DNA from 2 places in the Paenibacillus macerans genome. Region 1 is predicted to be linked to the other one. Evidence: riboswitches for the same ligand, from Rfam matches in the RefSeq annotation. Region 1 holds a riboswitch; the other holds the start of a gene.
The links. Region 1 has a riboswitch for FMN ahead of DYE26_RS16055 (DMT family transporter). Riboswitches for the same ligand answer to the same signal wherever they lie in the genome.
Positions count from the first base shown of each region.

Region 1 (6,116 bases):
TTCCGCTCGGCACGCTGATGTTTCTGACCAGCAAAGGGCAGCTGTACGAACATCGCGGCTGGTCGGCCGTTCTGAACAGCGCTGTGAACATTGTACGCTCCTTTCCGTTTTTGCTGCTGGTCGTGTTCATGATTCCGCTCACCCGCTTGATTGTGGGCACCGCGATTGGAACACTGGCCGCTTCCGTGCCGCTGGCGATCGTGGCGGTGGCGATTTATTCGCGGTTCGTGGAGCAGTCGCTGCTGGAGGTGCCGCGCGGCGTGATGGAGGCGGCCCGGGCCATGGGGGCCTCGAAGCTGGCTATCATTTTCAAATTTTTACTGGTGGAAGCCCGTTCCGGTCTGGTGCTTGGACTGACCTCCTCGACGATCAGCTTTATTTCCTACTCCACGGTCATGGGGGTGGTCGGCGGCGGCGGGGTCGGCGATTTTGCCATCCGCTACGGCTACCAGCGCTTCGAAACGGAGCTGATGGTTGCCGTCATCGTGCTGATGATTATTTTGGTGCAGGGCATTCAGTTTGCCGGAAATGCGATTTCCCGGCGTTTGGACAAGCGTTAAGTTTTTTTGCGGGGAAGCCCGGATTCACTGGCAGCATTAAGCAGGCAGCGGGTAAAAAGAGCAAGGAAGAGAATTAGGATGAGGGTTGAAAGGGGAGTTTTTTCATGAAAATGATGAAATGGATGATGAGCCTGGCGCTGCTGGCGCTTGTGCTGACTGCGTGCGGGAGCGGCGGCGGACAAAACGGGGCGGCGAAAGGCGCCGGAAATGAAGCGGGTACGAACGGAGCGTCTCCGGCGGCAGCGCCCGCAGAAACAACAACGACGACTTTGAAGGTAGCCACCTTGATTCCGCCGATGACGGAAATTCTTGAACTGATCAAGCCGCAGCTTAAAGAGGAGGGCATCGACCTGGAACTGGTCGTATTGTCCGACAATGTGCAGCCAAACGATGCTTTGGCCAACAAGGAAGTCGATGCGAATTTTTTCCAGCACGTTCCTTACATGGAGCAGTACAATGAAAGCAAAAACGCCCATCTAGCGGCGGTTCAGCCGGTATATCACGCGGTGTACGGCGCATATTCCAAAAAGTACAAATCGATGGAGGAACTGCCGGACGGGGCGACGATCGCCATCGCCAACGATCCTTCCAACATCGCTAGGTCGCTGATGATGCTGGATAAGGCGGGGGTCATCAAGCTGAAGGAAGGCGCGGGGCTGGAAGCCACCCAGGCGGACATCGTGGAAAACAGCCATAATTACAAATTCGAAGAAGTCGATTTGCTGATGCTGGCCCGGATGCTCGATGACGCCGACCTGGTGCTGATGACGCCGGCGTATGCCAGCCCGCTCGGACTGACGCCGAAGAAGGACGCGCTGCTGACGGAAACCGTCGATTCCGCGTTTGCCATTACGCTTGTCGCCCGCGAGGACAACAAGGATTCGGAGCCGGTCCAAAAGCTGGCCAAAGCGATTTCCAGCCCGGAAGTGAAACAGTTCCTGGAACAAAAATACGACGAGATCGCGCTGCCGGCGTTCTAAAAACGGGACCTGACATCCAAAGGGACTTGGCATCCAAAGGGACCTGGCATCAAAGGGGACCTAGCCAGCCTAGCCTCAGGCGTGCTGTGTTGCACTGCATGACAGAGGTCGAGCACAGAGGCTGGCGCATCGGCGGGCTGCCGGCGGCAAGCGGCATAAGCCAAACTTCCCTCTTCATAAGATAGTGATAGCGAATTGTTTGAGAAGGGGGGAAGACGATGCAGATCCATGTTGTTCAGCGGAATCAGACCATATACAGCATCGCCGATACCAGCTTCCCGCAAAACTGGCTGCTTATCGAAAACAACTTCGACGTGGCGAAGCGGGTGTAATTCAGGTAATTAACGTTGGGCGGGTAATGCCAATGTCGGGAGGTCTTGAATTTTCAAGAATTTTCAAATATAATTTTCATGTGATTTTTGCTACAGTGATATTGGGGTGGATGCGTTATGCTGAAACCAACCCAACATTTTTAAAAAAATTTAAATGAATATGGATCTTCGGGGTAAGGTGAAATTCCTGACCGGCGGTGAGGTTCCTCTGTTCCATGGGAAGAGAGGGGCTTAAGCCCGCGACTCGTTTACCGCGTGTTGTCCGCGGTTGGCGACTGACTTGGTGCGATTCCAAGGCCGACGGTATAGTCCGGATGGGAGAAGATCAAACAAGCAAGTTTGAACGGAGCTTTTTTTGCTTCGGCCAGGCTTATTTGGTCGCCCCCGCAACCCCTTTTGTAGGAAGGATTGCGGGGGTTTTCTACGTAGACCCCATATTCAAGAAGGGGACATCATTATGAAAAATGCAAGCGCAAGCAGCAGAGTAAACGGAGTAGGAGCGGGAACCGGCAAGACCGGTTTGCAGGCCGGACGCAGCGCCGGCACGCTGGCGGGAGGGGCCGCAGCGCCAGGCGGCGCGTCAGGGAAAGCGGCAGCCTTGGCCGGGAGCGCGGCCGCGAAAGGTACGGCGAAAACCGGGTTTTGGCTCGTTGTTTTGGGAGCCGCCCTTTGGGGCGTCGACCCGCTGTTTCGGGTCATTTTGCTGAAGTCGCTGACGTCGGCGCAAATCGTTCTGATTGAACACATCATCATCGCTTTGGTGGCCGTTCCGGTGTTATGGAAAAACCGCTCCGAACTGAAAGGGCTGGGCTGGCGCCACGCCGGCGCGCTGCTCTTCATTTCCTGGGGCGGGTCGGCGATCGCCACCATCCTGTTCACGATGGCGCTCTCCAGCGGCGATTTGAACGCCGTGCTGCTGCTGCAAAAAATGCAGCCGCTGTTCGCCATCCTGCTCGCCGGCCTGCTATTGAAGGAGAAGCTGCCGCGCCACTTTTTCGGATTGCTGACGGTCGCTTTGGCCGGAACGTACCTGCTTACTTTCGGATTTACGGTTCCGATCGGGCACTGGAGCGATTTCGTGCAAATCGGCAGCCTGCTTTCGCTGGGAGCGGCCGCGCTTTGGGGCGGTTCCACCGTGATGGGGCGGCTGATGGTCGGGAAGATGAAGTATGAGACGGTGACGTCGCTGCGGTTTATTTTGGCGCTGCCGCTGCTGCTGGCTATCGCCTGGAACGAAGGGGCGGGCTGGAACCTGCCGGCCGGAGGCTGGCAAATCGCCGCCGTTTCGCTGAATATGCTTGGACAAGCGCTGCTGCCGGGTCTCCTGAGCCTGCTCGTCTACTACAAAGGACTGACGACCACGAAGGCGTCGGTAGCCACGCTGGCCGAGCTGAGCTTCCCGATGGTCGGGGTGCTCGTCAACTGGGTGGCGTTCCAGCAGATGATTACGGCGGCCCAAGTGTGCGGCTTCGTGCTGATCTGGGCGGCGCTGTTCATCATCTCACGCCAGGGCGGCTCGCCCGCCGCGGAGACGAAAGCGGGCAACGCGGGCAAAGTGGGTAAAGCTGGCGCTTAACAGGGAAGATCGTTTAACCTGTGTGTTAACTAACTTTGATTTTGGCGACCTCCGTTGCGGAGGTCTTTTTTGTTTCTGCTCCCAGTTTCGCAAGCTTGATTGGATATTTCCAATAGAATCAGCTAAAATTCGCGAAAGGAGCCCATCCGCGGCAAAGCCATTGGATATTTCCAATGAGATATTGTCATTTCGAGACGTACCATCTTTATAGGAGATGATCTGGTGGCTACGGATTATTGGATCATCGATTGGATGACCGGAATGGCTGGCAATCCATCGGGGGATATTGCAAGATCCCTGCTTTTTTTGACTTACGGAACGATGCCCGAGGGAACTCCCAAAATCGTATCCATCATCGTAAATTTCCTAAGGCAGCGAATCAGCGAAGCCGAAAAGGATATTTAAAGCGCTACTTAAAGCATTCGAATGTGAGCTATCATGAAATCGACGGATGGACCTTGCCGGTCGCCGCCGCCAGACTCGCGGATTCGATTCCCCCGGAAGAGAAGAACCGGCTGTTGTCGGAGATTCGAGCCCGATTGAGGGCGCTATGAAGAACAGAAGTCTATTTTTTCCTACAGAGAGGCAGCCAAAACTGATGCCGAATTTCTGGCCAAGTTATCCGGTCAGCTTGGTTATCGGTTCAATACAAACATCCCGTTTTAAAAGAAAGATCGCCGGTTACCCTGCTTTCTTGGTCAGGATAACGCGGCGATCTTTTTTCATGCCCATAAAAAAATAAAACGCTTGGAGGTTAACTTTCCGTCTATAAAGTGAGAGTTCAAGACAGATCAGCAGCATTCAACTGAAGAAAGAAGCTTATGAACAGGGAGGGCATCATGAAAGAGGAAAAGCTGGCCGTGGCTGTTTGCACGGGAGATGAAGAAGCCTTCTTCAACTTCGTGTCCAGGCACAAGCGAAAGCTCTACGGTGTTGCATACAGCTATATGCACAACGAGGCCGACGCGCTGGATATGCTGCAGGAAGCAGCATATAGGGGGTGGTCGAAATGCCACACATTAAAAGATCCCGGCGCAATGCTGCCTTGGTTGATCCGAATCGTCATCCATTGCTGCATAGAAGAACTAAGACGGCAAAAACGCCGGAAAAAGATCATTTTGGAGCGCTCCGTTACATACACCCCCGAGATGATAAGTGTTGCAAAGCTCGACATGGAAAAGGCGCTAAGCCGCCTAAAGCCCAAGTACAGAAATGCAATTATACTCAGGTACTACAATGATATGACCGTTCCGGAGATCGCCCAAATACTCGGGAAGGCGGAGGGGACCATCAAGACGTGGCTGCACCAGGGACTCAAGCAATTGCGCGGCAAAATAAATTACGGAGACGAACATGGAGGTGAACTTCAACATGGCCAATCATGAGGACTGGATAATGGAAAAAAGCTGGCAGGAAGTACGTCAGGCTGCCGGAAGAGTAACGGACGAGAAGTTAGACGAGGCGCTGCGGCAGGGCATAGAGCGGGCTGCTCGTGAACGGATGCGTCCGTTGTCCCGATTGCGGACGATGAAGCGGCTTCGCGTTGCCGCTGCGGTCCTGTCTATCTTGTTGGTCATCGGAGCCGGCGCAGTAGGCAGCTATAAGCTAAACCGGATATACCGGGTCCCAGCGGCAGAAAAGGCACCGATCAATGCGCGGATTCCCTCCTATGTGGAGAACATTTTCGATGCGAACAGCCAATTGGATAATCCTTCACTTCTCAACATGCTCAAACAAGCTGCCGATCACGGTCTGTATCATGAGCTGAATCAATCTATCGTCGCTAAAGGTTATAAAATGACGGTTGATGGAATCGTGGCGGACAGCAGGCGAATCATTATGTTTTATACCACAGAGAACCAGAATGAGGATCTTCCATTACGCCTGAGCTATAACCAGCCTCCGCAGTTGCTGGATCGTCAGGGCCGGCCGCTGAATGGTTCGTTCACTTGGGACACCTACGCCCAGTTGCCTAAAAATCAGCCGCTGACCAAGGGGGTTATGGTATTTGATTTTGAAACGGCCGGACAAATTCCGGAAAGCTTCCAGATCAAAACGACCTGGTCTCAGTTTCAACGGCAAGGCAGCAATGAACGCCAAAGCAGCAATGTTAGTGTAGAGAGAACAGAAAACCTGGTCGTACCCGTTACGATTCAAAATGGCGCTCACGCCGCGGATATTGAGGAGCGGCCGATCCACGTGGAGATAACGCAGAGCGGACAGCAGATCACCTTTACCAAACTGATTCAGAGCCCCCTGAGGACGGACCTTGTTTTCGATTTCAAGAGCAGCACCGGCCAAAAGCTGGAAAAGATCGAAGCCGTGCTGGAGCTTGCCTCACTGAAAAAGCAGGCAAAGGAGCGCATGGATTTTGATACAACATTAAGGTATGATCGAACCCTGCTGACGCCTGAAGGGGGAACGATTTACCTGACCAGCAGCTTCTACTCGGAGCATAGGGAATTATGGCTAAAATTTTATTATGCGAGCTTCCAGCCCGATCACGAAGTGCAGATTACCGTTGATCCCGAGGAAGGCAAGCTGGTTCACTCTCCCGATTCCCAGATCTCACTGGAGCGGATTCCGGAGGAAAGTACGGACGAGGAATTGCGTTTGCGTCTGCAATACGGGCCCCAAAAAGAGGTTAAAGGAGGGTATTTCGAACTGA
Region 1 is NZ_UGSI01000001.1:3,552,278-3,558,393, reverse strand. Features, by position in the region: gene DYE26_RS16065 (methionine ABC transporter permease) at 1-560, shown strand, start outside; gene DYE26_RS16060 (MetQ/NlpA family ABC transporter substrate-binding protein) at 674-1,540, shown strand; FMN riboswitch at 2,033-2,202, shown strand; gene DYE26_RS16055 (DMT family transporter) at 2,330-3,448, shown strand; gene DYE26_RS16050 (hypothetical protein) at 3,671-3,853, shown strand; gene DYE26_RS16045 (sigma-70 family RNA polymerase sigma factor) at 4,288-4,833, shown strand; gene DYE26_RS16040 (DUF4179 domain-containing protein) at 4,820-6,116, shown strand, end outside.

Region 2 (6,116 bases), 3.1 Mb from region 1:
ACGGGGAATGTCCAGGTCCATCTTGTCCGTCGGAAGGCCTACGGCTACAACACGAGCGCCTGCCTTGACCACGTCAATCGCCTGGTTGAACGGCTTCTTGGCCACGGCGGTAACGACAGTGGCGTCAAGGCCGGCTCCGTTGGTCAGCTCCTTGGCTTTGTCGGCCGGATTCTCCTTCAGGCTGTTCACGGCATAATCCGCACCGACACTAAGCGCCAGCTCCAGCTTCTCGTCGCTAATATCGAAAGCCACTACTTTGGCATTGAATACGTGCTTCGCGTATTGCACGGCGAGGTTGCCCAAGCCGCCGATACCGAAGATGCCAATCCACTGTCCGGGCTGGATGCCGCTGACCTTAACCGCCTTGTAGGTCGTCACCCCGGCGCATGTGACGCTGGTCGCAGCGGCCGGGTCGAGCTGCTCCGGTACTTTGACCGCGTAATCCGCCCTGACGATGCATTGCTCCGCCATCGCGCCGTCTACGGTATATCCCGCATTTTTGACCTCTCTGCACAGCGTTTCCCGGCCTGTCAGGCAATATTCGCAGCGTCCACAGCTCTCGAACAGCCATGCGATGCTGACCCGGTCTCCAACGCGCAGGTTCGTGACCCCTTCGCCCAGTTCAACGACTCTGCCGATGCCTTCGTGGCCCAGCACCCGGCCCGTTACGTCGCCGAAGTCCGCGTTTTTAACGTGCAGATCGGTGTGGCATACCCCGCAGTATTCCATTTGGACCAAAGCCTCGCCGTGCTTTAGGGGACGAAGCTGCTTGTCCTCGATATGGACGTTTTGATCCTTCGTGACAACTGCTGCTTTCATGATCATAAATCTCCTTTGGCTGATATCGTTGGTATCACTGCTTCATACAGAGACTACCCGATATCATTCGAATTCTGTTTTGGAAATATACCTTAAGAATAAGAACATATATGGTTACCCCGTAATTGATATGAATTATCAACTACGGGGTAACGGGGGCAATTCCATAGCAATTTTTATCGGCAATTAAGTTTAGAGAGTAAAACAAAGAATGTTTCTTTATTGAGCTGTCTTTCCCATATTGGTGAACCTGTGATGAGATTCTCACTCGGAAACTTGGTTTAGCTTGCGTAGAAGCAAAGCCAGAAGGGCACCGACAATCCCCAGCCCAAGCAGTTAATGGAGGAGGGGGTAGTCACAGGAGTTTGCCGTAAAGTGGATCCGTGTTATCCCCAGCAGTATGAAAGCTATTGTCTAACGTATATTGAACCTTTGTTTAATCCAAACCTTGGAGAAAGTACGAGCTCTTACGAAAGATGAGACAAAAATTTAGGAGAAGAAAGAATGTAAGTCACTTCATTAAGCCATCGGGAAACGATGGCTTATGCCATTAATTATCCATTTCAAACAAAGCCATAAGCAACTCAATCGGAAGAACTGGCATACCAAGTCCTTTGCATCTCTTGAACTTTTTGCGGATCGTCCATGAGTAGAGTCTTGTACTCCAGCATCTTGTTAAGGGTGTCCAGCATTTGGTCGTATTCTTTCTTCTTGCTTTCCGCTCGACAGCCTCTTCCGAATAGTTACGGTAATTGTTGCTTTCTCACCGGACATGCCGAGCATCCAGCAAGCCTTCCTTTTCATAAAAGCGGATCGTATGGATCGTTAATCCCATCTTGTCCGCCAGTTCCTGAATTCTCATGATCATTTCTCCTTTGGGCCGCTTGCCCTAGAGTTCACTTCATAGTTTATACTTAACACGTTCAAGCAGTCAACTCATGAAGGAGGATATCATTATGCATGTTTTTGTTACAGGAGCAACAGGGTATGTCGGTTCCGCAGTTGTCCGGGAACTGATCGGCGCGGGACATACAGTAACGGGTCTTTGCCGTTCTGAAGCGCAGGATTAAAGGCAGCGGGAGCTGAAGCGCTATACGGCACGCTGGACGATCTCGATACTCTGCGCAGCGCCGCTGCAGCTGCGGACGGCGTGATTCATCTGGCGTTCACCGGCGACTTTTCCGACTTTGAAGCTGCGCTGGCTCTGGATTTGCGGGCCGCCCAAGCCATGGGGGCGGCGCTCGAAGGCTCCGGGAAGCCGTTTATTACCACGGGTCACCCTCACGAAAATGGACATACCGTGGACGATGCCGTGCTCGCCATGGCAGAGCGGGGTATTCGGGCATCCATCGTCACGCTTGCACCGACCGTGCACGGCGAAGGCGATAGGGCCCTTGTGCCGATGTTGATCAACATCGCCCGGGAGAAGGGCTTCGCCGCCTACATCGGCGACGGAATGAACCGCTGGCCGGCGGTTCACCGTCTGGATGCGGCGGTTCTGTACCGACTGGCGCTGGAATCCGCCCCGGCGGGCTCACGGCTGCTTGGCGTCGGCGATGTAGGCATTCCGTTCCGCGAGATCGCCGAGGTCATCGGGCGGCAATTGAACGTGCCGACGGTTAGCATCACACCTGAAGAAGCAACCGCCCATTTCGGCTTTCTTGGCCCCATTGCGGCATTCGACATCGCAGGCGTGTTCAACACTGCGCAGGGGAGTCTGGCAACACGGGAGCTTCTGGGCTGGAAACCGGTGCAGCCCGGACTGATCGCCGATCTCGAAGAAGGGCATTATTTTGGGGTGTAGAGATTAAAGTGAAATTATTGATCCGTATGCAAAGTGGAGACGGCGAGATGAACCGATAAATAAAGAAAAAATGAGGCGGCAAGAAACTGATTAAAGTTCCAAGAGACCCGTTCTTTCGGTGGCTGTAAGGCACGGATAATTCAGACATGTAATTTAATTTGGGGATGGGAGTTGTTGCATTTTTTATTTTGTGGTGGTAACATTACCGCAGAGCCTATGACATGTCATAGGACCACAACCAAATAAGCTACAATCCTTCGGGGCAGGGTGAAATTCCCTACCGACGGTGATGGCTGAAACGGATAGCGGCGATTTTCGCCGGTCGGTATTAATCCCCTCCGTTTCAAGCACGAGTCCGTGACCCGCGAAGCGCTGAACAAGCGCAAGCGGCTGAGCCGGTGCGATTCCGGGACCGACAGTATAGTCTGGATGGGAGAAGGAAAACGCGAAAAAACACGCACGTTTTAGTTATTCTTTATTATTTACTATTTCGGTGTGTTTGCAACCAAAGAGCTTTTTGTATTTCAAGTTCCGCATTTCACAAAGTTTAGTTGCGCGATGAAATGACGGCTTGAAAATACGGCGTCTTTAGGCTACCCGTCTTTTTGGCGGTATTGTCTTTGCCGTCCGCTCTTTTGGCTTGCGTCTTGCGTAGGATAACTCTCATACAACCCTGCCGGATTGGTTTCGGCAGGGTTATTTGGTTTTGTTTGGGGTTTTGGTTTGAGATTTATGTGATTTTGGATTTCGGCGGGAGGCGAGAGGCAATGCAAGTGATCGACGATGAATACTACATGGGGCTGGCCCTGGATATGGCCGAGCGGGCCCAAGGCCAAACCGGCGTCAACCCGGTGGTCGGCGCGGTGGTCGTAAAAGACGGCGCGCTCGTCGGCCTGGGGACGCATCTTGAGCGCGGCACGCCGCACGCGGAGGTTCACGCGCTGAACATGGCCGGAGCGAACGCCAAGGGCAGCACCGTTTACGTCTCGCTGGAGCCCTGCAGCCATTACGGTTTGACGCCGCCTTGCGCCGAGCGGCTGATTACCGAGGGGGTCAAGCGGGTCGTGATCGCCTGCGAGGATCCGAATCCCCAGGTTGCCGGCAGGGGCATCGCCATGCTCCGCGATCAGGGGATTGAGGTAAAGGTGGGCGTGCTCCGGGAAAGGGCCGTGAAGATCAACCGGAAGTTTATCAAATTTATTACGACGGGGCTCCCCTACGTCACGGTCAAAACGGCCAGCACGCTCGACGGCAAAATCGCCTCCCGCACCGGGGACAGCAAATGGATTTCCAATGAAAGCGCGCGGGAAATCGTGCATACGATGCGGCACCGGCATCAGGCGATTATGGTCGGCGTCTCCACCGTCGTTGCCGACGATCCGCAGCTCACAACCCGGCTTTCCGTTCCGGGGCTGTCGCCGGTCCGGTTGATCGTCGATTCCACGCTGCGGATTCCCGAAACGGCCAAGGTGCTGCAGGATCATGCGGCCCCGACGATCCTGCTGACGACGGAGCGGGCCGATCCGGCCAAGGCGGAGCTGCTAACAAGCCTGGGCGCCGAAGTGATGCGCTGCGGAAACGGGCCGCAGGTGGACCTCAAACTTGCCCTGGAACAGCTCGGAGCCAAAGGCATCTCGTCCGTGCTGGCGGAAGGCGGCGGCCGCTTAAACGGCTCGCTTTTGCAAAACCGGCTTGTGGATGAAATCGTGTTGTTTTTTGCCCCCAAGCTAATCGGCGGCGGCCAAGAGGCGGCGGCGAATTTCAGGTTTGCCGGCTTCGATTTGATGCGGGACGCCGTCACCTTGCGGGATATGGAAATAACGCAAATCGGAGATAATGTGTGCATCCGGGGTTATCCGGTTTGGAGCGAAACGTAAATGAACCAGAGGAGGGAAAAGAGATGTTCACGGGACTTATCGAGGAAATCGGAACGATGAAGTCGATCGGCCGCAAGGGAGAGGCGATGCTGCTGGAAATCTCCGCGCAGGTGGTCAGCGAAGATATCAAAATCGGGGACAGCGTCGCCGTCAACGGAGTCTGTCTCACGGCCACCGCCGTAGGCGCCGCCTCCTTTACGGTCGATGTGATGCCGCAAACGTACCGGAATACGAATTTGAAAGATTTGAAGCCGGGCAGCCGGGTCAATCTGGAACGGGCGATGGCGGCAAACGGGCGCTTCGGCGGCCATATCGTTCAGGGGCATGTCGACGGCGTCGGGAAAATCGTCGGCACAGGCCGGGACCAGAACGCGGTCGTATACGAAATCGCACCGCTTCGATCTTCTTTGTTCAAATACATCATTCCCAAAGGTTCGGTTACGGTGGACGGCATCAGTCTGACGGTCGTGGAGGCCGGGAGCGGGAAATTTGCCGTTTCGATCATCCCCCATACCCTTTCCGAGACGGTGCTTGCGTTTAAACGCCCGGGAGATACGGTAAATGTGGAATGCGATGTGCTGGGAAAATACGTGGAGCATTTGCTGAAATACGGAAGAAATCACGGCGAACCTGAGGATGAAGGTCCCGGCAGCCCAACCGGCCAATCCGGAATCGATCTGCCGTTTTTGACCGCCAACGGTTTTGCCTAAAGTTTGTTGAAACAGGAGGGGAAAAAGAATGAGCGAGATACGATTGGACCGTGTGGAGGATGCGATCTACGAGTTAATGCGAGGCAAAGTTATCATCGTCGTGGACGATGAAGACCGGGAGAACGAAGGGGACTTCGTCGCCCTGGCGGAAAAAGCGACGCCGGAAGTGATCAATTTTATGATCACGCAAGGGCGCGGGCTCGTCTGCCTGCCGATCACGCAGGAGCGGGCCGAAGAGCTTGATTTGCAGCCGATGGTTGCGCAAAATACCGATTATCACGGGACGGCTTTTACCGTGTCCATCGACCATGCAAATACGTCGACCGGGATTTCCGCCTATGAACGTTCGCTTACGGTCAAAGGGATTATGGACCCGAACGCGAAGCCGGCGGACTTCCGGCGGCCCGGCCATATGTTCCCCCTGATCGCCAAAAAAGGCGGCGTGCTCCGGCGCGCGGGCCACACGGAGGCCGCGGTCGATTTGGCCCGCATGTGCGGCTCGTATCCGGCGGGGGTCATCTGCGAGGTGATTAAGGAAGACGGGACGATGGCCAGACTTCCGGATTTGGCCGAGATCGCCAAAACGTTTGATCTGAAGCTGATCAGCATCAAAGACTTGATTCATTACCGCAACGAAAAGGAAAAGCTGGTCAACCGCGAAGTCGAAGTGCGGATGCCCACCGATTACGGCGAATTCCGCGCGGTCGCTTATACGAACGAGGTTGATTCGAAAGAACATGTGGCGCTGGTTAAAGGCGAAATCAACAGCACTGAGCCGGTGCTCGTCCGCGTTCACTCGGAATGTCTGACCGGCGATGTGTTCCATTCGCATCGCTGCGATTGCGGCCCGCAGTTTGAAGCGGCGCTGCGGCAGATCGAGGAAGCGGGGAACGGCGTACTGCTGTA
Region 2 is NZ_UGSI01000001.1:496,298-502,413, forward strand. Features, by position in the region: gene adhP (alcohol dehydrogenase AdhP) at 1-819, opposite strand, end outside; gene DYE26_RS33985 (MerR family DNA-binding transcriptional regulator) at 1,583-1,681, opposite strand; partial or broken gene DYE26_RS02265 (SDR family oxidoreductase) at 1,776-2,623, shown strand; FMN riboswitch at 2,873-3,068, shown strand; gene ribD (bifunctional diaminohydroxyphosphoribosylaminopyrimidine deaminase/5-amino-6-(5-phosphoribosylamino)uracil reductase RibD) at 3,391-4,500, shown strand; gene ribE (riboflavin synthase) at 4,524-5,210, shown strand; gene DYE26_RS02280 (bifunctional 3,4-dihydroxy-2-butanone-4-phosphate synthase/GTP cyclohydrolase II) at 5,239-6,116, shown strand, end outside.
Region 2: another riboswitch for FMN. It lies ahead of ribD (bifunctional diaminohydroxyphosphoribosylaminopyrimidine deaminase/5-amino-6-(5-phosphoribosylamino)uracil reductase RibD); the one in region 1 lies ahead of DYE26_RS16055 (DMT family transporter).